DNA from 3 places in the Pseudomonas asgharzadehiana genome. Region 1 is predicted to be linked to each of the others. Evidence: predicted binding sites of a transcription regulator. Region 1 holds the regulator's gene; each other region holds the start of a gene.
The links. The regulator FliA, encoded in region 1, starts transcription of late flagellar genes. The targets are predictions, from matches to a motif close to CTAAAGTTTNNNNNNNNNNNGCCGNTAA.

Region 1 (10,230 bases):
GCCGGCGTCACGGTCTTGGGTCGCTCTTCACCGATGGGGATCGGCTTGAGCGCGCGGTCGGCGTCGTTGAACACGCCGATCAGCGCCTGGGAAATGACTTTGTACTTGCCTTCGTTGATCGACGAGATGGAATACATCACCACGAAAAACGCAAACAGCAAGGTGATGAAGTCCGCGTAGGACACCAGCCAGCGCTCGTGGTTGACGTGTTCTTCAGGCTCGCGGCGGCGACGGCTCACAGGCAGGCACCTCTCTGTACACCACTTATGTAACCGCCCCGCTCACAGGGGTGAGCGAGCAAGCTCGCTGGCCACACGTCATTGTTCATATCCATCAGTCCATGAAGCCCTGGAGCTTCAATTCGATGGAGCGCGGGTTCTCGCCCTCGGCAATCGACAGGATGCCTTCGAGCAGCATTTCGCGGTAACGGGATTGGCGCATGGCAATCGACTTGAGCTTGCTCGCTACCGGCAACAACACCAGGTTGGCGCTGGCCACACCGTAGATGGTGGCAACGAACGCCACGGCAATCCCGCTGCCCAGTTGCGAAGGGTCGGCGAGGTTGCCCATCACATGGATCAAGCCCATCACCGCACCGATGATGCCGATGGTCGGCGCGTAACCGCCCATGCTTTCGTAGACTTTGGCCGCGTTGATGTCGCGGCTTTCCTGGGTGTAGAAATCCACCTCAAGGATGCTGCGGATCGCTTCCGGCTCGGCGCCGTCCACCAGCAACTGCAAGCCTTTGCGCGCGTAGCTGTCGGGCTCGGCATCGGCCACGCCTTCCAGCCCCAGCAGGCCTTCCTTGCGGGCGGTGAGGCTCCAGTTGACCACGCGGTCGATGCCACCGGCCAAGTCGACGCGTGGCGGGAAAATGATCCAGATCGCGATCTGCATTGCACGCTTGAACGAACTCATCGGCGACTGCAGCAACGCGGCGCCCACGGTGCCGCCAATCACGATCAGCGCCGCCGGCCCGTTGGCCAAGGCGCCCAGGTGGCCGCCTTCGAGGTAGTTGCCGCCAATGATTGCGACAAACGCCATGGTGATGCCGATCAGGCTCAACACATCCATTAGAGGCAGGCCTCCACCAAATGCTTGCCGATGTCGTCCAGGCTGTACACGGCGTCGGCCAGGTCCGCCTTGACGATGGCCATGGGCATGCCATAGATCACACAGCTGGCTTCGTCCTGGGCCCAGATCGCACTGCCGCCCTGCTTGAGCAGGCGCGCGCCTTCACGGCCGTCGGCGCCCATGCCGGTGAGCACCACCGCCAGAACTTTGTCACCGTAGGACTTGGCCGCCGAACCGAAGGTGATGTCCACGCACGGCTTGTAGTTGAGGCGCTCATCGCCCGGCAGGATTTTGATCGCGCCACGGCCGTCGACCATCATCTGCTTGCCGCCGGGGGCCAGCAGCGCCAGGCCAGGGCGCAGAATGTCGCCATCCTCGGCTTCCTTGACACTGATGCGGCACAGCTTGTCCAGGCGTTCGGCAAAGGCTTTGGTGAACGCGGCGGGCATGTGCTGGATCAACACGATCGGCGCCGGAAAGTTGGCCGGCAACTGGGTCAACACGCGCTGCAAGGCGACCGGGCCACCCGTGGAGGTGCCGATGGCGACCAGCTTGTAGGCTTTGCGCTTGGGTGCCGGCGAATGCGCCGTTGCAGTGGCCGGGGCCGACGTGCGTACCGGTGGCGGTGCAGGCCGTGCAAGCGGCGCCGGCGCCGGGCGACCGAACGAGGCACGGCTGGAGGCAGCCGGCGGAGCCACCGCTGCCGGGGCAGGCGTCGGTGTCGGTGTCGGCGCGCTGAACAGGCTGCGGCGGTTACTGCGCGAGATGCTGTGGACTTTCTCGCACAGCATCTGCTTGACCTTCTCGGGGTTGCGCGAGATGTCTTCGAAATTCTTCGGCAAAAAGTCCACCGCACCGGCATCCAGCGCATCGAGGGTCACTCGGGCGCCTTCATGGGTCAGCGAGGAGAACATCAATACCGGGGTGGGGCAGCGTTGCATGATGTGCCGGACTGCCGTGATGCCATCCATCATCGGCATCTCGTAGTCCATGGTGATCACGTCCGGCTTCAGCGCAATGGCTTGATCAATCGCCTCTTTGCCGTTGGTGGCCGTGCCGACCACCTGGATGCTTGGATCGGCGGAAAGAATTTCCGAGACGCGGCGGCGGAAGAAACCCGAATCGTCCACCACCAGGACCTTGACTGCCATAAACACTCCGTTAGGTGGGGCGGGCGAGACCGCCCTGCCCCACCAGAATCAAATACGCCGAGCGGCGTAACGCTTGAGCATGCTCGGAACATCGAGAATCAGCGCGATCCGACCGTCACCGGTGATGGTCGCACCCGACATGCCCGGGGTTCCCTGCAGCATTTTGCCCAAAGGCTTGATGACCACTTCTTCCTGGCCCACCAGTTGATCGACGACAAAGCCGATACGCTGGGTACCCACGGAGAGAATCACCACATGACCTTCGTGCTGCTCTTCATGGGCGGCCGATGCAACCAGCCAGCGCTTGAGGTAGAACAGGGGCAGCGCCTTGTCGCGCACGATCACCACTTCCTGGCCGTCCACCACGTTGGTGCGCGACAGGTCGAGGTGGAAGATCTCGTTGACGTTGACCAGCGGGAAGGCGAACGCCTGGTTGCCCAGCATCACCATCAGGGTCGGCATGATCGCCAGGGTCAACGGCACCTTGATCACGATCTTCGAGCCCTGGCCCTTGGTCGAGTAGATATTGATCGAGCCATTGAGCTGGCTGATCTTGGTCTTCACCACGTCCATGCCGACGCCACGGCCCGACACATCGGAAATCTCGGTCTTGGTCGAGAAGCCAGGGGCGAAGATAAGGTTGTAGCACTCGGTGTCGGTCAGGCGGTCGGCGGCGTCCTTGTCCATCACGCCACGCTTGACCGCGATATTGCGCAGGATGGTCGGGTCCATGCCCTTGCCGTCATCGGTGATCGACAGCAGGATGTGGTCGCCTTCCTGCTCCGCCGCCAGGATGACTTTGCCGCCACGAGACTTGCCCGAGGCTTCGCGTTCTTCCGGGGTTTCGACGCCGTGGTCGACCGCGTTGCGCACCAAGTGAACCAGCGGGTCGGCCAGGGCCTCGACAAGGTTTTTGTCGAGGTCGGTTTCTTCACCCACCAGTTCCAGGTTGATCTCTTTCTTCAGTTGGCGCGCCAAGTCACGCACCAGGCGCGGGAAGCGGCCGAAGACTTTCTTGATCGGCTGCATCCGCGTTTTCATCACGGCGGTTTGCAGGTCGGCGGTCACCACGTCGAGGTTCGACACGGCCTTTTGCATGGCTTCATCGCCACTGCTCAGGCCCAGGCGCACCAGGCGGTTACGTACCAGCACCAGCTCGCCGACCATGTTCATGATGTCGTCCAGCCGCGCGGTGTCCACGCGCACGGTGGTTTCGGCTTCACTGGCGGGTTTGTCCGCAGGCGGCGCCGCGGCGGCGGCACGCGCTGGGGCCGCAGCCGGCGCCGCCGCTGGGGCAGGTGCCGGTTTGGCGGCTGGAGCGGCTGGAGCGGCAGCTTTGGCGGGTGCAGCCGCTTTGGCGGCAACCGGTGCTGCCGTAGCGGCGGCAGGTGCAACCTCGCTGAACTTGCCCTTGCCGTGCAAATCGTCAAGCAGGGCTTCGAATTCGTTATCCGTGATCAGGCCATCAGCGGCAGGCTGCGCAGGGGCGGCAGGCGCAGCGGCGGTGGCGGCGACTGCCGGCAAGGCGTCGGCCGCAAAGGTGCCTTTGCCGTGCAGTTGGTCGAGCAACGCTTCGAATTCGTCGTCGGTGATGTCGGTGCTGACCGGCCCGCCCGCTGCGGCAGGTGCAGGAGCGGCAGCGGCAGGCGCCACCGCATCAGCGGCGAACTGGCCTTTGCCATGCAACTGGTCGAGCAGCGATTCGAATTCTGCGTCGGTAATGTCTTCGCTGGTCGGCGCCGCTGCCGGTGCTTCGGCGGCCGGGGCTTCGGCTTCGGCCTTGACGGCACTGAGGGAGTTGAGCAGTTGTTCGAACTCAGTGTCCGTGACATCCGCTTCAGGCTCCGCCACAGGCTCCGGCGCCGCTTCAACCACCGGCGCGCAAGTGTCCGCAGGCTCTGCATAGCGCGCCAGGGCCGCCAACAGTTCCGGCGTGGCCGCCGTGATCGGGGCACGTTCACGCACTTGGCTGAACATGCCGTTGACCGCATCCAGTGCTTCGAGAATCACGTCCATCAACTCCGAATCAACGTGACGCTCACCCTTGCGCAGGATGTCGAACACGTTCTCGGCGATGTGGCAGCACTCCACCAGCTCATGGAGCTGGAGGAAGCCGGCGCCCCCTTTTACAGTGTGAAAACCGCGAAAAATTGCATTGAGCAGGTTCGCATCATCCGGGCGGCTTTCCAGCTCGACCAGTTGCTCGGACAGTTGCTCTAAAATTTCGCCGGCCTCTACAAGGAAATCCTGAAGGATCTCTTCATCGGCGCCGAAGCTCATGTGGGTGCTCCTTAGAAGCCTAAACTGGATAACAGGTCATCTACGTCATCCTGACCTGACACAACGTCTTCACGTTTATCGGCATGAATCTGCGGACCTTCACCCTTGGCGAGATGTTTTTGTGGATCTTTTTCCGAGAGGATCGCTTCGCGGTCATGTTCAATGCCGGCAAAACGGTCAACCTGGCCTGCCATAAGCACCAATTTGAGCAAGTTGCTTTCCACTTCGGTGACCAACTGGGTCACACGCTTGATCACCTGACCGGTGAGGTCCTGGTAATCCTGGGCCAGCAAAATATCGTTGAGGTTGCTGGAAACCGTGCGGTTTTCCTGCTCGCTGCGCGACAAGAAGCCTTCAACCCGACGTGCCAGCTCACGAAACTCCTCAGCCCCGACTTCCCGGCGCATGAAGCGGCCCCAATCGGCGCTCAGGGCCTGGGCTTCAGTGGCCATGCCGTTGACCAGGGGCGTGGCGTTCTCCACCAGGTCCATGGTGCGGTTGGCCGCCGCCTCAGTCAGCCTGACCACATAGGACAGGCGTTCGGTGGCATCGGTGATCTGTGAGATTTCTTCGGCCTGGGGCATGTGCGGGTCAATCTGGAAATTGACAATCGCACTGTGCAGCTCGCGTGTGAGCTTGCCCACTTCCTGATACAGGCCGCGGTCACGGGTCTGGTTGAGCTCATGGATCAACTGCACCGCGTCGCCGAACTGGCCTTTTTCAAGGCTGTCGACCAACTGGTGAGCATGTTTTTTCAGGGTCGACTCAAAGTCTCCCTGTGACGTTTCGTTATGCTCCATAGCTCCCCCGCGATGGCATCAGCCGTGGATGCGTTCGAAGATTTTTTCGATCTTCTCTTTCAAGGCCAGTGCAGTGAATGGCTTGACCACGTAACCGTTAACACCCGCCTGGGCAGCTTCGATGATCTGCTCACGCTTGGCTTCGGCGGTGACCATCAGCACGGGAAGGCTGCGCAGCTTTTCGTCGGCCCGCACATGACGCAGCAAGTCGATACCGGTCATGCCCGGCATGTTCCAGTCGGTTACCAGAAAGTCGATGCTCCCGCTGTTGAGGATCGGAATCGCCGTAAGGCCATCATCCGCCTCGACCGTGTTTGTGAACCCAAGGTCACGCAACAGGTTTTTTATGATCCGCCGCATCGTTGAGAAGTCATCAACGATGAGGATTTTCATGTTCTTGTCCAATTCGACCTCCAAGCAGTCTTAAACGCGCCCAGCACCTGGACGCGTCATTTCAATCAACAGGCATTACACAAAAAGGACTGCCGGGGGCACCACGGGCCGAACCCGCGAAGATCCATCACCTTCGCGGTATCGCTTTGCAGTGTCCCCACACTGCCTGTCAGCGCGCTCGCCACTCTCCCAAACGCCCCCGCAAGCGAGCGGCGCACTGGCTGTGTAACTGGCTGACTCGCGATTCGCTGACCCCCAGGACCTCACCGATTTCCTTGAGGTTCAGCTCTTCGTCGTAGTACAGCGCCAATACCAGTCGCTCACGCTCAGGCAAATTGGCAATCGCGTCCGCCAACGCACCCTGAAAGCGTTCATCTTCCAGGTCTCGCGCCGGCTCCATATGAGTACTCGCGCCGTCCTCGTGCAGCCCTTCGTGTTCACCGTCCTGCAACAGGTCGTCGAAACTGAACAGGCGGCTGCCCAAGGTGTCGTTCAAAATCCCGTAATAATCGTCGAGACTCAATTGGAGTTCGGCCGCAACTTCGTGATCTTTAGCGTCGCGACCGGTTTTTGCTTCAATTGCGCGAATTGCGTCACTGACCATGCGCGTATTGCGGTGTACCGAACGAGGCGCCCAATCACCCTTGCGCACTTCATCGAGCATGGCGCCCCGGATACGGATACCCGCATACGTCTCGAAACTCGCGCCTTTGGTGGCATCGTATTTGGTTGACACTTCGAGCAGGCCAATCATGCCGGCCTGGATCAGGTCTTCTACCTGGACGCTGGCGGGCAGGCGTGCCAGCAGGTGATAGGCGATGCGCTTGACCAGCGGCGCATAACGCTCGATCAACTCGCCCTGACTGTCACGGGCGGACTTCTTGTAGGCGTTATAGCCGTTCGCTGTCATAGCACGGGTCCTGCGCTCGTCTGATGTACCAATCGCTCGACGAAAAACTCCAGATGCCCCCGTGGGTTGGCGGGCAACGGCCAAGTATCGACCTTTTGGGCAATAGCCTTGAACGCCAATGCGCATTTGGAACGAGGGAACGCTTCGTAGACCGCACGCTGCTTTTGCACAGCCTTGCGCACACACTCGTCGTAGGGAACTGCACCGACGTATTGTAAGGCGACATCGAGGAAGCGATCCGTGACCTTGGTCAACTTGGCGAACAGGTTGCGCCCTTCCTGCGGGCTCTGGGCCATGTTGGCCAGTACGCGGAAGCGGTTCATGCCGTAGTCACGGTTAAGTAATTTGATCAGGGCGTAGGCGTCGGTGATCGAGGTGGGTTCATCGCAGACCACCAGCAACACTTCCTGCGCCGCGCGCACGAAGCTGACCACGGATTCGCCGATCCCGGCGGCGGTGTCGATCACCAGCACGTCGAGGTTGTCGCCGATATCGCTGAATGCCTGGATAAGGCCGGCATGCTGCGCCGGGCTCAGGTGCACCATGCTCTGGGTGCCGGAGGCGGCCGGCACGATGCGGATCCCGCCAGGGCCTTGAAGCAGCACATCGCGCAGCTCACAGCGCCCCTCGATCACATCGGCAAGCGTGTGTTTGGGCGTCAACCCCAGCAGAACGTCGACGTTCGCCAGTCCCAGGTCAGCATCCAGCAGCATGACGCGACGGCCAAGTTCTGCCAGGGCCAGGGACAAATTCACTGACACGTTAGTTTTTCCGACGCCACCTTTGCCGCCGGTCACCGCGATCACCTGTACGGGATGCATGCTGCCCATTTTATTTCTTTACCTTGTCTTGCTTAGACGCAGGCTACATGGCTTGGCCGCGTGAATCGCTTGCAGACCATCGATGTAGATACTTTTCACGGTGTTCATCTGACTCAACCGACCCGTTTTGCCGGGTTGTGATAGAGATCGGCGAACATGTCGGCCATCGCTTCCTCGCTAGGCTCGTCTTGCATTTGTACGCTGACGGCGCGGCTGACCAACTGATGACGGCGCGGCAGATGCAGATCATCCGGGATCCGCGGCCCATCGGTCAGGTAAGCCACCGGCAGTTCGTGGCTGATAGCCAGGCTCAGCACTTCACCCAGGCTGGCGGTTTCATCCAGTTTAGTCAGGATGCAACCGGCCAGCCCGCAGCGTTTGTAGCTGTGATACGCAGCGGTAAGAACCTGTTTCTGGCTGGTGGTTGCAAGCACCAGGTAATTTTTTGACTTGATGCCACGCCCGGCCAGGCTTTCGAGCTGCATACGCAACGCCGGGTCGCTGGCTTGCAGGCCGGCGGTGTCGATCAGCACCACGCGCTTGCGCAGCAGCGGGTCGAGGGCATTGGCCAGGGATTGACCGGGGTCGACATGGGTAACCGGCACATTGAGGATGCGGCCCAGGGTCTTGAGCTGTTCCTGGGCGCCGATACGGTAGCTGTCCATGCTCACCAGCGCGATATTCTGGGCGCCGTACTTAAGCACATAACGGGCGGCAAGCTTGGCCAGCGTGGTGGTCTTGCCCATGCCGGCCGGGCCGACCATGGCGATCACTCCGCCCTCTTCCAAGGGTTCGATCTGTGGCGTGGTGATCATCCGCGCCAAGTGGGCCAGCAACATGCGCCAGGCCTGGCGAGGCTCTTCGATTTCGTGGGTCAGCGCCAACAGGTCGCGGGACAACGGGCCGGACAGGCCGATGCGTTGCAGGCGACGCCACAAGTTGGCCTGTTGCGGTTTGCTGCCTTGCAGTTGGGTCCAGGCCAGCGAGCCGAGCTGCACTTCGAGCAACTCGCGCAGGCCATTGAGTTCAAAGCGCATCGAGTCGAACGCGCGCTGGTCGACTGCGGCGGCCGGGGCGGGCGCGGCAGGACGCGGCGGTTCGATGAAAGTGGGCTCGACCAACGGCTCGGCAGCCGTCAGCGGCAGGCCGGCGAACAACTGGCGATTGGTGGTGGCATCGCTGTCGCCGCGCATGCTCAGTTCGGCCTGGGCCGAGACGATGCGCGAGGCAGTCTTGCGCAGCTCGTCTTCAAGCTCCATGTTCGGCACGCGCGGCGCCAGGGCCTGGGGGGTGTAATCCAGGGCAGCCGTCAGCTCGACACCGCCGGCAATACGACGGTTACCGATAATCGCGGCGTCGGCGCCCAGCTCATCACGGACCAGTTTCATGGCCTGACGCATATCGGCGGCGAAAAAACGCTTCACTTGCATAACCCACTACCCTCAGCCGTTGGGCCCTACTGTCGCGACGATAGTCACTTGCTTGTTGTCAGGAATTTCCTGATAAGCCAAAACGTGCAAATTCGGTACTGCCAGGCGCCCGAACCGCGACAACATTGCCCGGACCGGGCCTGCCACCAGCAGAATCACCGGTTGGCCCTGCATTTCCTGGCGCTGCGCGGCGTCGATCAACGAACGCTGCAGTTTTTCAGCCATGCTTGGCTCCAACAGAACGCCCTCTTCCTGGCCTTGTCCTGCCTTCTGAATACTATTGAGCAATATTTGTTCCAACCTTGGTTCCAAGGTGATCACAGGCAGCTCAGAGTCAAGCCCTACAATGCTTTGCACGATTGCACGCGACAATCCGACACGCACCGCCGCCACCAGCGCGGCGGTATCTTGACTCTTGGCGGCATTGTTGGCGATGGCCTCGGCAATGCTGCGAATGTCGCGCACCGGCACCTGTTCGGCCAGCAGCGCCTGCAGCACTTTGAGCAGTTGCGACAGCGACAGCACGCCCGGCACCAGCTCTTCGGCGAGTTTTGGCGAGGCCTTGCCCAGCAAACCCATCAATTGCTGGACTTCTTCGTGACCGATCAACTCGTGGGAGTGCTTGTACAAAATCTGGTTGAGGTGGGTGGCGACCACGGTGCTGGCGTCCACCACGGTATAGCCCAGGGACTGCGCCTGGCTGCGCTGGCTGATTTCGATCCATACCGCCTCCAGGCCAAAAGCCGGATCTTTGGCGGTAATGCCGTTGAGGCTGCCGAACACCTGGCCGGGGTTGATCGCCAGCTCGCGGTCCGGGTAAATCTCGGCTTCGGCCAGGATCACCCCCATCAGCGTCAGGCGGTAGGCACTGGGCGCCAGGTCGAGGTTGTCGCGGATGTGCACGGTGGGCATCAAAAAGCCCAGGTCCTGGGACAACTTCTTGCGCACCCCCTTGATCCGCGCGAGCAATTGGCCGCCCTGGTTGCGGTCCACCAGCGGAATCAGGCGGTAGCCGACTTCCAGGCCGATCATGTCGATGGGCGTCACGTCGTCCCAGCCCAACTCCTTGGTTTCCTGGGCACGGGCCGGGGATGGCAGCAGCTCCTGCTGGCGCGCGACCTCCTGCAGCGCCTGCACTTTGACTGCGTTTTGCTTTTTCCAAAACAGGTAGGCACCGCCGCCGGCCAATGCGGCCATGCTCAGGAACGACACATGAGGCATGCCCGGCACGATACCCATGATCGCCATAATGCCCGCCGCCACGGCCAGGGCCTTGGGCGAGGCGAACATCTGCCGGCTGATCTGCTTGCCCATGTCTTCGGAGCCCGACGCACGGGTCACCATGATTGCAGCGGCTGTTGATAACAACAG
Region 2 (10,230 bases), 320 kb from region 1:
AATAAATCGGTCGTAGACCTGGCCCAATTGCAGGCGCTCGGAGATATTGCCTTCAAAACGCAGCTTGCAGCCGGTGGCGGAAATATCCAGCAATTTACCGTTGACCGGCGCCTTGAGTTTTTCGCCACCCAGTTCGATGTTGACCAATTGCGCCAGCTTCAACGCGGCACGGAACGCATTTCGACGCTGATGGTAGACCACCTCGTCCGGCAGGCTGCCGGTGTAAATGCGGTGGCCGTCTTTCGCGCTGATAGCCAGGGTGCCCTTGCTTTCCCAGGCAACGCGAACGCCATCGTGGAAGCCTTCGATGCGGAAGGGCTCGCCGCTCTCAAGGTAGCGTTCGCCGTCGCGTGGAATCATTTCGTCCAGTGCCAGCGTGTTGCTGTCACGGTTGACGTCCACCAGATAGCTTTGGAAGCGCTGGCTGCGTTCGTGGAAGGTGATGATCAGCGGGTCATGGCTGTCTTGCAGCATCCGCAAGGTGCCGGCGATTTCCAGAGGCGTGGTGAGCACCTTGGGTGGCTGCGGGGCATCTTCCGCATTAAGGGCGTTGAACACGGTTCTTCCATCTCCAGACAAAATACGACTACACGCAAGAACCGGCATTTTGCCAGCATGTGGCGCGCCTTGGATAGGGCGCACGGTAAACCGATGTCAGGCTTGGCTGCGGGTGCTTGGTTTGACCAGACGCGAGGTGGAACCCTGGGCGTTATACAGCGCCGGCGGCTCTCCGCCGTGAAGTATGCGTAACTGGTTGGCGGTCGTGGCTTGCTGAAGCTGGATCGACTGACCGTTGAGCCGGTTGGCTTCCTGGCACTGGGCGAGCAACTGATTGAGTTCTTTGCTCTGGGACAGCAATTGGTCGCCAACCGAGGAGTGGCTGGCCAACTGCGCCAGGCCGTCATGGTCTGCCGGCAGGCCGAGACTACTGAGGATCTGGCTGCGTTTTTTGCCGTGTTGCTCCAGCAGCACAATCAGCGATTGCTTGCGCGCCAGAATTTCTTCCAGCAGCGGCATATCCCGGCCATAGAGGGCCAGGGATTCTTCTTTGAGCAGCTCGAGCAATTGTTGCGTCGGCGCTAGATCATCAATGATCAGTTGCAGCAAATTTTCGTCGTGATGCATGGCTGGCCTTGGGGTTTAAGCGTCCAAAAGCCCTGCGCAGGCCTTTGCCTAGCGCTCGGCTTCGAAATTAAGCAGCTTGCTGGCTACACGGTTGCTGTCGACTTTATAGCTGCCATCGGCGATTGCCTGTTTCAACTCGGCCACGCGGGCTTTATTGACCACTGGTTGATCGCGCAGCGAGTCAGTGACCTTCTGCAACTGTTGAGCCTCATTGCTCAGGTGTACGGATTCCCCGCTTTGGCTGACGCTGGCCTGTTCTGTCAGCGGCTGGGCCTTGGCTTCGACGCTTTCTTTGGCAGCGCTGGTACGCGTAGCGCCTGACGTCGACGGGGTGTTATTCAAACGGCTGAAATCGATGACCATGATAAAAAAACCTCTGGGTATTTGGACGCTTGCCATGTTTTCGGCCATACCCGGACAAACTTTAGGCGCGAATGACAATAAATCTCCGCACGGTAAACCGCGTGCACAGTGTAGGAAAACCCAGCGTCCTGTACCAGTAATCTATAAAGCGACCTCTACCTGTCCGGGGGCTGTGACCCGCGCTTTGATCACGCGATTGGAATTGAGATTCTTGACTCGAATTTGTTCACTCATGCCGCCGTTGGACAACGCTTCACCGGGCATTTTTACATTCAGCGTACCGCTGCTGGCGGAAATTACCACTTGGTCGCCCTTGCGAATCACTTCGGCCTGTTCCAGGTGGACCAGCGTGATCACCTGATCGGTGACCACTGGTCGGGTCAATCGTTGGCCGACGGCCTGATCCAGGGACGTCAGGTAGCCCTGGCTGATCAGGCTGATGTCGCGTTCGCGTAATACGACGTCCTCAAAACCGATGATGCCGGTGCGTTTCAGTGGTCGGGCCACTACCACAACATCGCGAAACAACTTGACCTGCGCCGGCACAAACACCGTCCAAGGCGAGGCTCCGTCGCAGCGCACCCGTACCGTCACGCGGCCGATGGGCTGGGCTGGGCTTTCAAGGGTCGCTGTCAATTCCTTGTCGCACATCGGCATGCGCAGGCGGGGGTCCAATTGGTTGACTTGGATTTCATAACGCCCCGGTGTCTGTGTGGTTGCCAGATAATCTTCTACAGTGAACTCAAGAAAGCCCTGAGTGACGCCGATAAGGAGATCAGGCAAGGTGACGTTCTCTGCGCGGGCCGTGGTGTTCAGGCTCAAAGCAAGCAACGCCACCGAGGCGCAGAGCAATCTGCGGTAACGTGGGAGTCGAAGGCGTCGGGAAACTGTCGTTTTAATGTCCATGGCCAATAAATAGCAAGGCTCGTGCCGTTTAGTGTTGGGTGCGCGCTGCCGTGTAGGTACAGCCCAAGGTTTTAGCGTAGGAGTAAAGGCATGGCAGGTGTAATGGATTCAGTAAACCAGCGCACACAGCTGGTAGGGCAGAATCGCCTGGAGTTGTTGCTTTTTCGCCTCGATGGCAAGCAACTCTATGGCATCAATGTGTTCAAGGTACGGGAAGTGCTGCAGTGCCCCAAGCTGACGATCATGCCCAAATCCAGCCCGGTGGTGTGTGGCGTGGCCAATATTCGTGGTGCGACCATTCCGATTCTCGACCTGGCCCTGGCCACAGGTTCGGCAGGCTTGCAGGACCGCGAAAGCCCATTCGTGATCATTACCGAATACAACACCAAGACCCAGGGTTTCCTGGTGCGCTCGGTGGAGCGCATCGTCAACATGAACTGGGAAGAGATCCATCCGCCACCCAAGGGCACCGGCCGCGACCACTACCTCACGGCGGTGACGCGGGTCGATAACCAGTTGGTGGAAATCATCGACGTAGAGAAGATCCTCGCCGAAGTGGCGCCGACCTCGGAATCGATTTCGGTCGGTGTGGTTGACGCGGAGACGGCGCACAAGGCGGTCTCGCTGCGGGTGCTCACAGTGGACGACTCCTCGGTGGCGCGTAAGCAGGTGACCCGTTGCCTGCAAACCGTCGGCGTGGACGTGGTGGCGCTCAACGACGGCCGCCAGGCGCTGGACTATCTGCGCAAACTGGTGGATGAGGGTAAGAAGCCGGAAGAAGAATTCTTGATGATGATTTCCGACATCGAGATGCCGGAAATGGATGGCTACACTCTCACGGCCGAAATACGCAGCGATCCACGCATGCAAAAATTGCATATCGTCCTGCATACTTCGTTGTCGGGTGTATTCAATCAGGCGATGGTCAAGAAAGTCGGTGCCGATGACTTCCTGGCCAAATTCCGTCCTGATGACCTGGCATCCCGGGTGGTCGACCGGATCAAGGCAGCAGAATAATAATAGCCAGGGGCTTTTTCCCTGGCGGTCATACGATTTTAGAGGCGGTATCAGTGTCTACAGGTAATTTGGATTTTGAGCAGTTCCGGGTCTTCCTGGAAAAAGCCTGTGGGATATTGCTCGGTGAAAACAAGCAATACCTGGTATCCAGTCGTCTTAACAAACTAATGGAGCAGCAGGGTATCAAGTCCCTGGGTGAGTTGGTTCAACGGATCCAGGGCCAGCCGCGCAGTGGGCTCAAAGAGATGGTGGTCGATGCCATGACCACCAACGAAACCCTGTGGTTTCGTGACACCTACCCCTTTGAGGTGCTCAAGAGCAAGGTGCTGCCGGAGGCTATCAAGGCCAGCCCGGGCCAGCGTCTGCGCATCTGGTCGGCGGCCTGTTCTTCGGGGCAGGAGCCGTATTCCATCTCGATGTCCATCGATGAGTTCGAGCGGACCAACATCGGGCAATTGAAGGCCGGTGCGCAAATTGTCGCCACCGATCTGTCCGGCACCATGCTCACCAACTGCAAGACCGGTGAGTACGACAGCCTGGCCCTGGGCCGTGGTTTGTCCCAAGACCGGTTGCAGCGCTACTTCGAGCCTAAAGGCGCCGGGCGCTGGGCGATCAAGGCGCCGATCAAAAACCGCGTGGAGTTTCGCTCGTTCAACCTGCTCGACAGCTACGCCAGCCTGGGCAAGTTCGACATGGTGTTTTGCCGCAACGTGCTGATCTACTTCTCGGCCGAGGTGAAGAAAGACATCCTGTTGCGCATCCATGGCACGCTCAAGCGTGGCGGCTACCTGTTCCTGGGTGCTTCCGAAGCGCTGAACGGCCTGCCGGATCACTTCCAGATGGTGCAGTGCAGCCCCGGCATCATTTACCAGGCCAAATAACCGACGCTTTAAAAACAAAAACGGGAGACCTTTGCAAAGTCTCCCGTTTTTTATTCGCGCAAAATCGCTGCCGGTCCTCATCAACAGCGCTCAGGGCGTGGTGCTCATTTGGAGGGGCCCCAGGGACAGGCCATGTTGCCCGCTGGGCACTGTTGCGTTGAAGATGCCGAGTCGCACGGTTCCCGTCGTGGCGGCGGTAAATGTTCCTGTTCCGATTTGGCGTCGGGCATCAGTAATAGTGGTGACGTCAGGCCCGATCCGGCTGCCGTTTATCGTCATGTGCAGGGTCGACCCGTCGCTGACGGCTGTACTTCCCGTCACCTCGAAGCTGCAGTTATAGGTGCGTCCTGCCGTTACCGGAACTGCACGGGTGATGATGTGGGAGCTGGTGGCCTGATTGTTGAACTGGTTAACGACCACGCGGCTACCGATCACGCTTAGCCGCGACACATAGACGCCTTGTGCTACCCAGCCTTGAAAGGTGCCGTCGCTGAAGTCCCATGACTGGTCTGGTGGCACCACAATGGGCAGGCGACCGATGTTTATTCTCGCCTCCCCTGCAGTGGAATACAGCCCTCCACGCAGGATGCGGGCCCGCAACTGGACTTCGGTGCCCGCACTGGCGATGACAATGTTCGTGGGAATCAGAATCCGCAGCGAAGCGGTGCTGTGGGCAATATTAAAGCTTTGATTGTGCGTGCCACCAAGAACGGTGCTGTTGAGGCTCAAATAGAAATAATCGGCTGGCTGCATAGGAAAATCCAACCTCAGTATGGCGACGTCGCCGCTCAGTCGGGCAGGGTCAAGATTCGGGATCGGCTGTGTCGAATCCTGTTCGACAAACCTGGGGGCCGGGATTATCAACATGTCGAGCCTCTGCGTTGTGCTTAAGGGGGTCGGTTGATAAAGCATCAAAGCCTACGCGTGTCGCAATTGTCATAAATAACAGTACGGACAAACGGTTAAATACCCCGGCCCCCTGCGCACACCGTTTATAGCCCTCCACTCGCAAGCGGCAAGCCCGATTGCCGCTTTACTGGCGCTACGCGGAAATCGCTTGCCGCTTTTCTGGCATCACCGCCGGCAACATTGCCGCAAGCCCTTGAAATTCGGGCTCTGCTCAGGTTGGCATGCACCTTGCTATAGTCCTGTTAACGAACAGCAGGTCAGCCTAAAGGTTTCCGCCATGAGCATCAGCTTCGATAAAGCGCTCGGTATCCACGAACAAGCCCTGGGCTTCCGCGCCCAGCGTGCCGAAGTCCTGGCCAACAACATTGCCAACGCCGACACCCCGAACTACAAGGCTCGGGACCTGGACTTCTCCGCTGTGCTCGCTGCACAGCAGGACAAGACCAAGAACGGCACCTTCGCCTTGAACATGACCAACAACCGTCATATCGAAGCGCAAGGCCTGAGCAGTGGTGACGAGTCGTTGCTGTATCGCACGCCGATGCAGCCATCGATCGACCAGAACACCGTCGACGCCCAACTGGAGCAATCGGCTTATGCCGAGAACTCGGTGAACTTTCAGGCCAGCTTTACCCTGCTCAACAGCAAATTCAAAGGGCTGATGTCAGCCCTGCGTGGAGAGTAAGCCATGTCCCTGTCCAGTGTTTTCAATATTGCCGGCAGTGGCATGAGCGCCCAGACCACGCGCCTCAACACCGTCGCCAGTAACATCGCCAACGCCGAGACTGTGTCTTCGAGCATTGACCAAACCTATCGCGCCCGGCACCCGGTGTTCGCCACCATGTTCCAGGCCGGCCAGAACGGTGGCAGCGATTCGTTGTTCCAGGAACAGGACGCCGCCGGCAAAGGCGTGCAGGTACTCGGTGTGGTCGAAGACCAGAGCAACCTCGAAGCGCGCTACGAGCCTAACCACCCGGCAGCGAACGAAAAAGGCTACGTGTATTACCCGAACGTCAACGTGGTCGAGGAGATGGCCGACATGATCTCCGCCAGCCGCTCGTTCCAGACCAACGCGGAAATGATGAACACCGCCAAAACCATGATGCAAAAGGTCCTGACCCTGGGTCAGTGATAAGGGGCGCCAAATAATGGCCATCGTTGATACGTCTAACAACACGGCAGTCCAGGACCTGTTCAATTCCAAGGTCAAGACTGCAACGGACAACAGCAGCCTGGGTGATGCTTCCAAGACCGCGACGGGCAACCAGTCGCTGGGCAAGGACGCGTTCCTGCAACTGCTGGTGACCCAACTGAAAAACCAGAACCCGCTGTCACCCCAGGACAACGGTGCATTCGTGGCCCAGCTGGCGCAGTTCAGCAGCCTCGAAGGCATCAACACCCTGAACGACTCGGTGAATAACATCTCCAGCAACTTCAGCTCCTCGCAAGCGCTGCAGGCTTCTTCGCTGGTCGGGCGTTCGATCATCACCCAGACCGACAAGGCCCTGGTGGATACCAGCAAGAGCATGACCGGCTCGGTGGCCGTGACCGCGGCGACGGGTAACGTCACCGTCAAGATCACCGACAAAGACGGCAACCTGGTGCGCACCCTCGATTTGGGCGCCCAGAGTGCCGGTACGTCGGACTTTATCTGGGATGGCAAGAACGGCAACGGCGAGGTCGCCCCAGCCGGCACCTACACCTTTGCGGCCACGACCAAGAATGACAAGGGCGACGCAGTGGCCCTGGCAACATCGCTGCCGGCAACCGTGACCAGCGTGACGTTGAGCAAGACCGGCGGCGAAATGCTGCTGAACCTTGCAGGTGGCATGGGCAGCGTGAAGCTGTCGCAAATTCAGACTATTGGTACATAGAGCCGGCTAGATACGGCAGAGGGAGAGAAACATGTCTTTTAACATCGGCCTTAGCGGCCTCTATGCGGCCAATAAACAACTGGACGTGACCGGCAACAACATCGCCAACGTCGCGACCACCGGCTTCAAGTCGTCCCGTGCGGAATTCTCCGACATCTATGCCGCGTCCAAACTGGGTACCGGCCAGAACAGCATCGGCAACGGCGTGAACCTGGCGGCGGTGTCCCAGCAATTCACCCAGGGTGACGTCAACGGCAGCGGCGGTATCCTGGACATGGCGATCCAGGGTGGTGGCTTCTTCGTGCAGAAGGGCAGCGACGGTTCGCTGGAGTACACTCGCAGCGGTGCCTTCCGTGCCGACAAAGACGGCTATATCACCAACAACACCGGTACCTCGCGTTTGCAAGGCTATGCGGCGGACGATGACGGCAAAATCATCAAGGGTGGCCTGACCGACCTGCAACTGAACCTGTCGAACCTGCCGCCGAAGGCGTCCACCAAGGTGGATTCCACCAGTAACCTGAACTCCTCGGAGCCGGTGATCAACCAGACGCTCAAGCCATTCGACCCGACGGATACCAGTACTTTCACCACCCAATACAGCACCACCTTGTACGACGCCCAAGGCAATGCGCACCCGATGGTGCAATACCTGGTGAAAACCGACGGCAACAAGTGGAACGCCTATACGCTGATTGATGGGCGCAACCCTAACGGTTCGTCACCAACGGGCGGTACGCCACCCACTCCGCCTGTGCCTTCGACCCTGACCTTTGACGGCTATGGCAAGCTCACCAGCATCGTCACCGCCGGCGCGTCCAGCACGACGCTGACCTTGACCGGTTGGGTGCCAGGTACCGTGACCAATGGCGTCTGGAAAGCCAACGGCGCGGATGCCAACCCTGACGGCATCGCCATCAACATGGCGAACATCACCCAGTACAACTCGGCCACCTACCGCAACCCACCGATCACCGACGGCTATGCCACCGGCCAGATCACCGGCCTGAAAATCGACGGCAGCGGCGTGTTGTTCGCCACGTTCAGCAACCAGCAGAGCAAGGCCATCGGCCAGATCTCCCTGGCCAGCTTCAACAACGAGCAGGGCCTGCAGCCAGCCGGCAGCACCACTTGGAGAGAGACGTTCGCTTCGGGCCAGCCGGGTTACGACACCCCGCAATCCGGTACCTTGGGTTCGATCGTGGCCAACTCCCTGGAGAACTCCAACGTCAACCTGACCAACGAGCTGGTGGACCTGATCAAGGCCCAGAGCAACTACCAGGCCAACGCCAAGACTATCTCCACCCAGAGCACCATCATGCAGACCATCATTCAGATGACTTGATGCCATGGCGTAATGCGCTTGACTGAAAACCCCTCGATCGAGGGGTTTTTTTTGCCCTGACAAACGTCGTCTGGAACGTCCTACGCCCTGAATGCCACCCATGAAGCCGGAAGCTATCGAGCTTGTGACCTTGGGTGGGGAATAACAATGGGAAATCAGTGGGGGATGGGTCGCAGCGAGGCCGGCGTGCATTTTGACGCGGGAGCGGCACAGTTCTATTTGAGCGGCAAAGGCGCGACACACGCGATCAACGAAGACCGGGACGCAAAAAATAAGGAGGCCGTCGCACAACTGCTCAAGGAGCTTGATGACGCGCACAGTACCGGCAAAAACCAGACTGTCCGGGAATTGCGCGACAGGCTCAATGAAAAACGCACAGCATTGGGGGACGACACGTTCAAGAAAATCCTTGAGCAACTCAAGGAAGAACGCTCCAAGCGATGGCTGGAGCTTTTAAAGATGCTGTTTCCGGACCTGTTTCCGGATACGCCTGCCCCTTCTCCGGCACCACCATCGCCTAGGGATGGCGGTGGCGGCGGTGATTTTCCCGGTCGCGGCGGCTTCGGTCCCAGTGAGTCGATGAGCAACAAGCCGATTACCGAAGGCTCACGGCATCACCACTACAAGCCCGACACGAGCAACCCCGGGAAAAAGCCGGACAATATCTGGAGTGGCTTCAGGCAGGGGCCTGACGGCAATTGCGTGACTGTATCGGCGATAAAGGCGGCGATGATGCGGTATGGGCAAAAACCTACGGACATTTTCAAAGACGTTAAGGCGTTGGGCCACGGCTACGAGGTGACCATGCGTGATGGCTTCAAGCTTTCTCTGTCCAATGACGAGGTGAGGCAGGCGGCCATTCATGCGCGTTTCAAGGGCGATGACCCGGCAATGATGACGGATGCCAACTTCATGTATGCCGCGAGCGCCAAGCGGGCGCAGATGGAAAACAATGACGGTACTGCTGGGCGCAGTTTCCAGGCGGCCATGAACAGCCTCAACGATGGCGAACACTCGCGTGAAGGGCTGGACCGTTTGGGTTTGAGAGGGTTCTACAGGCAGACAACCGTTGCTGATTTGAGAAACAGCAAGGTGGGCACCGTGGAGTTCGGTGGCCATTCGATGGCCGTGATTGATGGCCGGATTGAGTTGTGGGGCAAGCGCGGCGGCATGCCTCAATCAGGTATCGCGACCGTATTGTTTTAAATCGCGAGCGCTTTTCACCCAGCAAAAGAAAGCCCCCGATACGCCGTAAGCCTATCGGGGGCTTTCAACTTGGGTGGTTAACCCAATGGGCTCAGCTTATTGGCAAGCTTCGCAATCCGGCTCGTCAATCGCGCAGGCTTTTGGCACGGGTGCCGGGCCGGCTGGAGCAGCCAGAACCGAATCATCACCATGGTTGCCGCTGGACACTGCGTTCAGCTTGCCGGTGTTGATGGTCGACTTCTCGGTGCTGGTCGCTGCCAGGGCACGGAGGTAGTAAGTGGTTTTCAGACCACGGTACCAGGCCATGCGGTAGGTCACGTCAAGCTTCTTGCCCGAAGCGCCGGCGATGTACAGGTTCAGGGACTGCGCCTGGTCGATCCACTTCTGACGACGGCTGGCGGCGTCAACGATCCACTTGGTGTCCACTTCGAATGCAGTCGCGTAGAGCTCTTTGAGCTCCTGCGGGATGCGCTCGATCTGCTGCACGGAACCGTCGTAGTACTTGAGGTCGTTGATCATCACCGAGTCCCACAGGCCGCGAGCTTTCAGGTCGCGAACCAGGTACGGGTTGATCACGGTGAATTCGCCCGACAGGTTCGATTTC
Region 3 (10,230 bases), 140 kb from region 1:
GGTCGAAGGACACACCGACGAAGCTCTGGGCAGCCAGGTTGTAGACTTCAGTGGCCTGCGTGGTCTGCAGCAGACGAATGCTGGAGGACAGATCCGTCAGATCGTATTCGACCAGGTGCAGGTTTGGGTGCTGGGTGACACCTAGCTCATCCATCCGCCAGAAATTGACCGAACTGGTACGGCGATAGGTGCCATATACGGTGTAGCCTTTTTCCAGCAAGAGCTGAGCAAGGTACGCACCGTCTTGGCCAGTAACACCGGTGATAATTGCTTTTTTCATGAAAAATCCCCTTCGAAAATAAATCCTATAACGAACGAGGCTGACCTACTCAGATCGTAATGAAGAGTACAGTCCATTACCCGTTCTATCCGAAAACATGAGCACGCCCAAGCGACGCGCTTACCAAAAATTGATCTTGTTACACCAGCAAAAAACCAGCGGCACAATTGCCCCATGAATGCTCTTGGGCATGCGCAATGGAGTTTCACTTTACATTCGGCTCAACTGTAAATACGGCGGTGTGAACCTCATCAAAATCTCTGCGTCGCAAACAATCCCGACAGTGCATTTACTTCAATACCCTGCAACTTCGCAGGCGGCACGCTGGGCAACATCAGCACTTAAATCGCAACCTGCGCCAATGGGTGAATAATCCTCTACCCCAACCCAAGCGATGCCGGGCAAACCGCGAGCCCTCAAACGTGTTTCCAACGGCGCATGACTCAGATGCCGGCCCGACCGTAAATATCCTCGAACCGCACGATATCGTCTTCACCCAAGTAATCACCGCTCTGCACTTCGATCAATACCAAGTCAATGACCCCCGGATTCTCCAGCCGATGGGTGTGCCCGGCAGGAATGAAGGTTGATTCATTGGTATTGAGTAGAAATTCGCGGTCATTATTGACCACGCGTGCCATACCGCTGACCACAATCCAGTGCTCGCTGCGGTGATGGTGCATCTGCAGCGACAACGAACCTTGGGGCTTGACGACAATGCGCTTGATCTTGAACCGCTGCCCGTCTTCCAAGGTGGTGTAGGCCCCCCACGGACGGCGCACGGTGGTGTGGTCCAGATGGGACTGATGCCCATTTTTCTTCAACTGAGCAGTGATAGCCTTGATGTCTTGCGCGTGATCTTTGTGTGCAACCAGCAGGGCATCGGTCGTGTCGACAATGATCAGGTCTTGAACGCCGACCAAAGCCGCCAGTCGGCGATGGCTGCGCACATAGTTGTTGTTGGAGTTATGACAAATAGCCTCGCCGTCAATGCGATTGCCGTGCTCATCCGCCGGGGACAGTTCACTCATGGCGTTCCACGAACCGATATCGCTCCAACCGATGTCACAAGGCACCGTCGCCACTTTGCTTGAGCGCTCCATCAGTGCGAAGTCGATGGAGATGTCCGGCACCCTGGCAAAGCTGCCCGGCTCCAAGTGCAGGCTGCGGTGGCTGTGACCCGTCATCGTGCCGGAACCTGCGAGGCACGCGTCCACGGCGCTGGATACATCCGGCGCGCACAGTTGCATTTCTTGGATCAGCGTACCCGCGCGGAAGCAGAACATGCCGGAGTTCCAAAAATAATCGCCCGACGCCACATACCCTTGAGCCGTTTCCAGGTCCGGTTTCTCGACGAAACGTTTGACCTTGAACCCATTACCAAGGGGGCCGTCATTATCTTTTTGGATATAGCCGTAACCGGTTTCCGCAAACTCCGGTTTTACACCGAACGTCACCAGCCAGCCGTCTTTTGCCAGTTCCGAAGCAGAGCAAACGGCCTGGGCAAATGCAGCGTGATTATCTATTAAGTGATCGGCAGGCAGCACTAACATGATGGCATCTTGCCCATGAGTTCGTGCAACTTCCTGGGCCGCGAGTGCGACTGCGGCAGCCGTATTACGTCCGAATGGCTCCAGAACGAAACTTAAATTGGTGAATTCCGGAGCCTGCGCGCCGTACTCATCGAGCGTCTTGAAATAAAGATCACGATTGGTGATGGTCAATACTTCGCTGACCGACTCCAAAGCCAAGGCACGAGCATAAGTCTTCCGAATTAAATTGCCACCATCTGGCAATTCAATAAACGGTTTGGGATGCGCTGAACGGGAAACAGGCCACAGACGGCTACCCGCACCGCCGCAAATAATGACTGGAACGAGTGCCACACTGTACTCCTTTACGCAATGTCATTTTATTTCGGCCGTCGCCCTCGCCTCCTCGCGACGAACAGACTCGAAAGCAAAGCGACTAGAGTCTTTGAGCTAAAAAATCAAATCGCCGGAGCGTTTGGAGGAGGTTATGGCGTTTCTCTTACAAATTACCCCGAACATTCTTATTTAAATGGTCATTTATGTCTAGGAAAAGACCCGTCATCCGACAGACAAAAACTATTTTTTATGGCCCAGGAAAAAAGCCTGCCAAGGGACGTGTCGATTTTGCGCCTCAAACAACCGAACGCCCGCAAAAACACCCCACGCTCTGCAGCCCATCGGTGTACGCCACATGAATGCTCGCGCCCTTGCGCCGGGACTGTGTCTACACTGCTTATCGGAAAATCCACTCAACAATCACAGATCACGGCCGACAACCCTTCAAAGCCTTGCGGATAAAAAAACCATGCGTAATAACCAACCCGTTACCCAGCGCGAACGTACCTTCCCCGCTCAGCAACGGTTGATCTCCACCACAGATGCCAAAGGCGTGATCACTTACTGCAACGACGCGTTCGTCGAGATCAGTGGGTTCTCCCGTGAAGAACTGCTGCGTGCGCCGCACAACCTGGTACGTCACCCGGATGTGCCGGCTGCAGTGTTCGGGCATATGTGGTCAACGCTCAAACAAGGCTTGCCATGGATGGGCATTGTCAAGAACCGCTGCAAGACGGGCGATCATTACTGGGTTAACGCCTATGTGACGCCGGTCTTCGAAGGCAATCAGGTGGTCGGCTACGAATCGGTACGCATCAAGCCCACCACCGAGCAGATCCGCCGGGCCGAAGCGCTCTACCAACGCATCAACCAGGGCAAGTCGGCCGTTCCCCAGCGGGACAAGTGGCTGCCGGTGTTGCAGGACTGGGTGCCATTTATCCTGATCAGCCAGTTAAGTTTCATGATCGGCGCGTCGCTCAATTCCCACTGGGGCTTTGCCCTGGCGGCGGGCTTGTCGGTACCGTTGGGCCTGCTGGGCCTGAGCTGGCAGCAGCGCGGGCTCAAGCGCCTGTTGCGCCTGGCCGAGCAAACCACGTCCGACCCGCTGATCGCGCAGATGTACACCGACAGCCGCGGCGCCCAGGCGCGCCTGGAGATGTCGATCCTCAGCCAGGAGGCACGTCTGAAGACCTGTCTTACGCGCTTGCAGGACACCGCCGAACACCTCAACGACCAAGCCGCGCAGTCCAACACCCTGGCGCACAACAGCTCCAGCGGCCTGGAACGCCAGCGCGTCGAAACCGAACAGGTGGCCACGGCGGTCAACCAGATGGCGGCGACGACCCAGGAAGTGGCCAGCCACGTGCAGCGCACCGCCGATGCGACCCAGGAGGCCAACCGCCTGACCGGTCGCGGTCGCGATATCGCCGGGGAAACCCGCGAGGCGATTCAGCGCTTGTCGCTGGCCGTCGGGGAAACGGGGGTGACCGTCACGCAGTTGGCCAAGGACAGCGATGAGATCGGTGGCGTGGTTGACGTGATCAAAGGCATTGCCGACCAGACCAACTTGCTGGCATTGAACGCAGCCATCGAAGCGGCACGTGCCGGCGAAATGGGCCGTGGTTTTGCGGTAGTGGCTGACGAGGTTCGCCAACTGGCGCAACGCACGGCTGAATCGACCGGGCAGATCCATGCCCTGATCGCCAAGCTGCAGCAAACCGCCTCCGCCGCCGTACAGACCATGGACGCCGGGCATCGCCAGGCCGAAGAAGGCGTGGCGCGGGTGATGGAAGCAGACCAGGCGCTGGTGGGCATCAGTGAGGCGGTGGCGCATATCACCGACATGACAACCCAAATCGCCGCGGCGACCGAGGAACAAAGCTCGGTGGCCGAGGAGATCAGTCGCAATATCAGCACCATTGCGTTGCTGGCGGACCAGACCTCGGAGCAGGCGTTGAACTCGGCGCAGTTGAGTGAAGAGCTGACGCATACCGCTAATACCCAGTACTCGCTGGTGGAGCGGTTTAACCGGTAAACCGCTATCGGGGGCTTGCCCCCGATAGGGCCCTAGAGGGCGCCGAGAAACCCGGCCACCCTCACTGCCGCAGCCTCCACATGCTGCTCATGGCTAAACCCGGAAGCCTTCAACGGCTTCAAGTCATGATCCCCCGCCTCCAGCCACATCACCTCGATGCTCGGCGACAAATCATAGCCTTCTACCGCCGCCCGATTGCCCAAGGCATCGCGCTCGCCCTGCACAATCAGCGTCGGTGTTTTCAAGCCCGCCAGGTGCTCGACCCGTGGTTTCTCAGGCTTACCCACCGCATAGAAGGGATACCCCAGGCACGCCAGGCCATCGGCGCCGACTTCATCGGCCAACAAACTGGCCATGCGCCCACCCATCGACTTGCCACCGATGGCCAGTTTCCCAGCGACATGGCGTCGCACTACGGTATGCACCTCACGCCAGGCACCCAGCAGTTTCGGCGCCGGGTTCGGTGGGCGTTTGCCGCCGTCCAGCCGACGCTGGGCCATATAGGGAAACTCGAAGCGCAACACGTTCACGCCATGCCCGGCAAGGCGTGCAGCCATGTCGCTCATGAAAGACGAGTCCATCGGGGCGCCGGCGCCGTGGGCCAGGATCAGCGTCGGCGCGGTACCCGCCGCCGGGCCCGATGCGACATCCCATAACCACCCATGTTCCCGCGCACACTGCGCCCATTGATCCCCGTCAATACTGGCCTTGTGCTCTTTGCCCATGCTTGCCTCGCTATTTAGTCTGCCTATAACTCCAGCCCAAGTGCCGCACTTGCTTGGGTTGAACCGTGGATGGGGAACCATGAACACTACTTTAAGTACCGCCTATAACTACAAGGTGGTCCGCCAATTCGCCATTATGACGGTGGTGTGGGGCATCGTCGGCATGGGGCTCGGGGTTTTTCTCGCCGCCCAATTGGTTTGGCCCGCGCTCAACTTCGATTTGCCCTGGACCAGCTTCGGCCGCTTGCGCCCGCTGCACACCAACGCGGTGATCTTCGCCTTCGGTGGCTGCGCGCTGTTTGCCAGCTCGTTCTACTCGGTGCAGCGCACCTGCCAGACTCAGCTGTTCGCGCCGAAAATCGCCGCGTTCTGCTTCTGGGGCTGGCAGTTGGTCATCCTCTTGGCCGCGATCACCTTGCCGCTGGGCTACACCAGTTCCAAGGAATACGCCGAGCTGGAATGGCCGATCGACATCCTGATCACCATTGTCTGGGTGGCCTACGCCATCGTGTTCTTCGGCACGGTGATGAAGCGCAACACCAAGCACATTTACGTCGGTAACTGGTTCTTCGGTGGGTTCATCATCACCGTGGCGATTTTGCATATCGTCAACAACCTGGAAATCCCGGTCAGCCTGACCAAGTCCTACTCCCTCTACGGCGGTGCGACGGATGCCATGGTGCAGTGGTGGTATGGGCACAACGCGGTAGGCTTTTTCCTCACCGCCGGTTTCCTGGGGATGATGTACTACTTCGTACCCAAGCAGGCCGAGCGCCCGGTGTATTCCTATCGCTTGTCCATCGTGCACTTCTGGGCGCTGATCACCCTGTACATCTGGGCCGGCCCGCACCACTTGCACTACACCGCGCTGCCGGACTGGGCGCAGTCGTTGGGCATGGTGATGTCGCTGGTGCTGCTGGCGCCAAGCTGGGGCGGCATGATCAACGGCATGATGACGCTCTCGGGGGCTTGGCATAAGTTGCGCAGCGACCCGATCCTGCGCTTCCTTGTTGTCTCCCTGGCCTTCTACGGCATGTCGACCTTCGAAGGTCCGATGATGGCGATCAAGACCGTCAACGCCCTCTCCCACTACACCGACTGGACCATCGGCCACGTACACGCCGGGGCGCTGGGTTGGGTGGCGATGATCTCCATCGGCGCGCTGTACCACATGATCCCGAAAATCTTCGGTCGCGAGCAGATGTACAGCCTCGGCCTGATCAACGCGCACTTCTGGCTGGCCACCATCGGCACCGTGCTCTACATCGCTTCGATGTGGGTCAACGGCATCGCCCAGGGCCTGATGTGGCGTGCGGTCAACGAAGACGGCACCTTGACCTACTCCTTCGTCGAAACCCTGGTGGCCAGCCACCCAGGCTTCATCGTGCGGCTGGTGGGCGGCGCGGTGTTCCTCAGCGGCATGCTGCTGATGGCTTACAACACGTGGCGCACCGTGCGTTCGCCGCAGCCTGTCGAAGCCACTGCCACTGCGCAGTTGGCCTGAGGAGTCCGTGATGAAACACGAAACGATTGAAAAAAACGTCGGCCTGCTGATGTTGCTGATGGTACTCGCCGTGAGTATCGGCGGCCTGACCCAGATCGTCCCGCTGTTCTTCCAGGACGTGACCAACAAGCCGGTCGAAGGCATGAAGCCCTACACCGCGCTGCAACTGGAAGGCCGCGACATTTACATCCGCGAAGGCTGCGTACAGTGCCACTCGCAGATGATCCGTCCGTTCCGCGCCGAAACCGAACGTTACGGCCACTACTCGGTCGCCGGTGAAAGCGTGTGGGACCACCCCTTCCTGTGGGGTTCCAAGCGCACCGGGCCGGACCTGGCACGCGTCGGCGCACGCTACTCGGACGACTGGCATCGCGCGCACTTGTACAACCCGCGCAACGTGGTACCGGAGTCGAAAATGCCGGCCTATCCATGGCTGGTCACGGCCCAGGTCGACAGCAGCCACACCGAGAGCAAGTTGAAGGTGATGCGCACCCTCGGCGTGCCGTACACCGACGACGACATCAGTGGCGCCGTCGCCAGCCTCAAGGGCAAGACCGAAATGGACGCGCTGGTTTCATACCTGCAAGTGCTCGGCACCGCCATCAAGAGCAAGAGGTGAGCCATGGGATTTGAATTCGATGCGGGCACCATCCGCGGCCTTGGCACGCTGGTCGTCGCCATCGCCTTTATCGGCCTGTCACTGTGGGTGTTCAACAACCGCCGCAATGCGGAATTCGAGCAGGCGCGCCTGCTGCCCTTCGCCGATGAACCTTCTCCATCCGACGCTCAAGAAGAGCCTGCAATAAGGAGCACCCGGCCATGACCCTATTCTGGAGTACATGGATCTGTGTACTGACCATCGGCAGCCTGATCGGCCTGACCTGGCTGTTGATCGGCACCCGCAAGGGCGAGACCAAGGGCAGCGTCGACCAGACCATGGGCCACGCCTTCGACGGTATCGAGGAATACGACAACCCCCTGCCGCAGTGGTGGTTCATGCTGTTCGCCGGCACCCTGGTGTTTGCCGTCGGCTACCTGGTGCTCTACCCGGGCCTGGGCAACTGGAAAGGCATATTGCCCGGTTATGAAGGCGGCTGGACCCAGGCCAAGGAGTGGGACAAGGAAATGGCCAAGGCCGACGCCAAGTTCGGGCCGATCTTCGCCAAATTCTCGGCCATGCCCGTGGAAGAAGTGGCCAAGGACCCGCAAGCGCTGAAAATGGGCGGGCGTTTGTTCGCCTCCAACTGCGCGGTGTGCCACGGTTCGGATGCCAAGGGCGCGTACGGTTTCCCTAACCTGGCAGACACTATCTGGCGCTGGGGCGGTTCGGCCGAAGCGATCAAGACCACCATCCTGAACGGTCGCCACGCGGCGATGCCGGCCTGGGGTGAGATATTGGGTGATGATGGTGTAAGAAACGTCGCCGCCTATGTGCGTCACGACTTGGCCAAACTGCCACTGCCGGCCGACAGCACTGCTGACCTGGCCGCCGGTCAAGCTGCGTTCAACACCACCTGCGTAGCCTGCCATGGCCCACAAGGCCACGGCATGGAAGCCATGGGCGCGCCGAACCTGACGCTGCCCGGCGGTTATATCTACGGCACCGGCCTGGCGCAGTTGCAGCAGACTATCCGCCACGGCCGCCAGGGCCAGATGCCGGCGCAGGACGTGCTGCAAGGCAATGACAAGGTGCATTTGCTGGCGGCTTACGTGTACAGCCTGTCCCATAACGCCAACGGCGCAACGCCGCAAGCCCAACCGCAGTAAGCGTTGACGACCGCCCCGACCCTGGGGCGGTCACTTTTTGCGGGGAGCTTGCTCCCTTACCCCAGCAAGATCCCTTGCCACAGGTTTTTTGTTCGCTCGCTACCGTGCGGCATCTTTTGGCGCGACCAAGTGTCGCACCCTTCCAAAGCACACCTTTCCCCTCCTGCCATTCGGGTCTACGCTTGCTTTCAAGCGCAGCGATTGCGGTACGCCCAACGACACCCGTTGTGACCCCGCAATTTTCCTGTCCACTTGATCAGCTTTCCATTTCGGATTTGTCCTTACGCCAAACATGGAAAGGGCGCAGAATCTGGCGTGGAACGCATTGATCCAGGTCAGCCGTTGCGTTGCAATGGCCCCTCGCTTTCTCCATACTTGCGGCCGATTTTACCTATAAAAAAACCTAAACCGTGGAACCTTAGAATGAGCACAGCAATCAGTCCGACTGCTTATAACTATAAGGTAGTCCGCCAGTTCGCCATCATGACGGTGGTCTGGGGGATCCTTGGCATGGGGCTCGGGGTGTTCATCGCCTCGCAACTGGTTTGGCCGGAATTGAATTTCGACCTGCCTTGGACGACCTTCGGCCGTCTACGCCCACTGCACACCAACCTGGTGATTTTCGCTTTCGGCGGATGCGCGCTGTTTGCCACCTCTTACTATGTCGTGCAGCGCACCTGCCAGACGCGGCTGATCTCCGACGGCCTCGCCGCCTTTACCTTCTGGGGTTGGCAAGCGGTCATCATCGGCGCCATCGTCAGCCTGCCGCTGGGCTACACCACCACCAAGGAATACGCCGAGCTGGAATGGCCGATCGCCATTTTGCTGGCGATTGTCTGGGTGACCTACGGTGCGGTGTTCTTCGGCACCATCGTCAAGCGCAAGACCAAACATATCTACGTGGGCAACTGGTTCTACGGTGCCTTCATCGTGGTCACGGCGATGCTGCACATCGTCAACCACGCGTCGTTGCCGGTCAGCCTGTTCAAGTCCTACTCGGCCTACGCCGGCGCGACGGACGCGATGATCCAGTGGTGGTACGGCCACAACGCCGTAGGTTTTTTCCTCACCACCGGTTTCCTGGGGATGATGTACTACTTCGTGCCTAAACAGGCCGAACGTCCCATTTACTCGTATCGCCTGTCCATCGTGCACTTCTGGGCACTGATCACCCTGTACATCTGGGCCGGTCCGCACCATTTGCACTACACCGCCCTGCCGGACTGGGCGCAGTCCCTGGGCATGGCGATGTCGATCATCCTGCTGGCCCCGAGCTGGGGCGGCATGATCAACGGCATGATGACCCTCTCGGGCGCCTGGCATAAATTGCGCACCGACCCGATCCTGCGCTTTCTCGTGGTGTCCCTGGCGTTCTACGGCATGTCGACCTTCGAAGGGCCGATGATGGCGATCAAGACCGTCAACTCGCTGTCCCACTACACCGACTGGACCATCGGCCACGTACACGCCGGTGCCCTCGGTTGGGTGGCAATGATCTCCATCGGCGCGCTGTACCACATGATTCCCAAGCTGTTCGGCCGCGCGCAGATGCACAGCGTCGGGCTGATCAACACGCACTTCTGGCTGGCGACCATCGGTACCGTGCTCTACATCGCCTCGATGTGGGTCAACGGCATCACCCAAGGCCTGATGTGGCGTGCGATCAACGATGACGGCACCCTCACCTACTCCTTCGTCGAAGCGCTGCAAGCCAGCCACCCTGGCTACATTGTCCGTGCCCTGGGCGGTGCGTTCTTTGCCGCCGGCATGCTGTTCATGGCCTACAACGTCTGGCGCACCGTGCGTGCCTCGGACCCTGCACAAGCCGAAGCCGCCGCCAAGATCGCCGTTGTGGGAGCCCACTGATGAAGCATGAAGTAGTCGAGAAGAATATCGGCCTGCTGGCCTTCTTCATGGTCATCGCCGTGAGCATCGGCGGCCTGACCCAGATCGTTCCGCTGTTTTTCCAGGATGTCACCAACAAGCCGGTCGAAGGCATGAAGCCACGCACCGCCCTTGAACTGGAAGGCCGCGACGTCTACATCGCCAAC

Region 2: the regulator FliA is predicted to act here: its motif matches at 1,526-1,553, upstream of flgM (flagellar biosynthesis anti-sigma factor FlgM).
Region 3: the regulator FliA is predicted to act here: its motif matches at 2,561-2,588, upstream of KSS96_RS21055 (methyl-accepting chemotaxis protein).

The regions. Positions count from the first base shown of each region.
Region 1 is NZ_CP077079.1:4,521,373-4,531,602, forward strand. It holds gene motD (flagellar motor protein MotD) at 1-239, opposite strand, end outside; gene KSS96_RS20385 (flagellar motor protein) at 334-1,074, opposite strand; gene KSS96_RS20390 (protein-glutamate methylesterase/protein-glutamine glutaminase) at 1,074-2,225, opposite strand; gene KSS96_RS20395 (chemotaxis protein CheA) at 2,274-4,505, opposite strand; gene KSS96_RS20400 (protein phosphatase CheZ) at 4,517-5,305, opposite strand; gene KSS96_RS20405 (chemotaxis response regulator CheY) at 5,324-5,698, opposite strand; gene fliA (RNA polymerase sigma factor FliA) at 5,868-6,608, opposite strand; gene fleN (flagellar synthesis regulator FleN) at 6,605-7,438, opposite strand; gene flhF (flagellar biosynthesis GTPase FlhF) at 7,543-8,859, opposite strand; gene flhA (flagellar biosynthesis protein FlhA) at 8,872-10,230, opposite strand, start outside.
Region 2 is NZ_CP077079.1:4,845,367-4,855,596, reverse strand. It holds gene KSS96_RS21935 (flagellar brake protein) at 1-558, opposite strand, end outside; gene KSS96_RS21930 (flagella synthesis protein FlgN) at 655-1,125, opposite strand; gene flgM (flagellar biosynthesis anti-sigma factor FlgM) at 1,174-1,488, opposite strand; gene flgA (flagellar basal body P-ring formation chaperone FlgA) at 1,630-2,394, opposite strand; gene KSS96_RS21915 (chemotaxis protein CheV) at 2,485-3,411, shown strand; gene cheR (protein-glutamate O-methyltransferase CheR) at 3,465-4,292, shown strand; gene KSS96_RS21905 (hypothetical protein) at 4,383-5,159, opposite strand; gene flgB (flagellar basal body rod protein FlgB) at 5,479-5,886, shown strand; gene flgC (flagellar basal body rod protein FlgC) at 5,890-6,333, shown strand; gene flgD (flagellar hook assembly protein FlgD) at 6,350-7,075, shown strand; gene flgE (flagellar hook protein FlgE) at 7,107-8,420, shown strand; gene KSS96_RS21880 (hypothetical protein) at 8,568-9,626, shown strand; gene KSS96_RS21875 (ribonucleoside-diphosphate reductase subunit alpha) at 9,723-10,230, opposite strand, start outside.
Region 3 is NZ_CP077079.1:4,663,934-4,674,163, forward strand. It holds gene gmd (GDP-mannose 4,6-dehydratase) at 1-280, opposite strand, end outside; gene KSS96_RS21050 (mannose-1-phosphate guanylyltransferase/mannose-6-phosphate isomerase) at 724-2,166, opposite strand; gene KSS96_RS21055 (methyl-accepting chemotaxis protein) at 2,618-4,183, shown strand; gene KSS96_RS21060 (alpha/beta family hydrolase) at 4,216-4,908, opposite strand; gene ccoN (cytochrome-c oxidase, cbb3-type subunit I) at 4,988-6,412, shown strand; gene ccoO (cytochrome-c oxidase, cbb3-type subunit II) at 6,423-7,031, shown strand; gene KSS96_RS21075 (cbb3-type cytochrome oxidase subunit 3) at 7,035-7,235, shown strand; gene ccoP (cytochrome-c oxidase, cbb3-type subunit III) at 7,232-8,179, shown strand; gene ccoN (cytochrome-c oxidase, cbb3-type subunit I) at 8,603-10,045, shown strand; gene ccoO (cytochrome-c oxidase, cbb3-type subunit II) at 10,045-10,230, shown strand, end outside.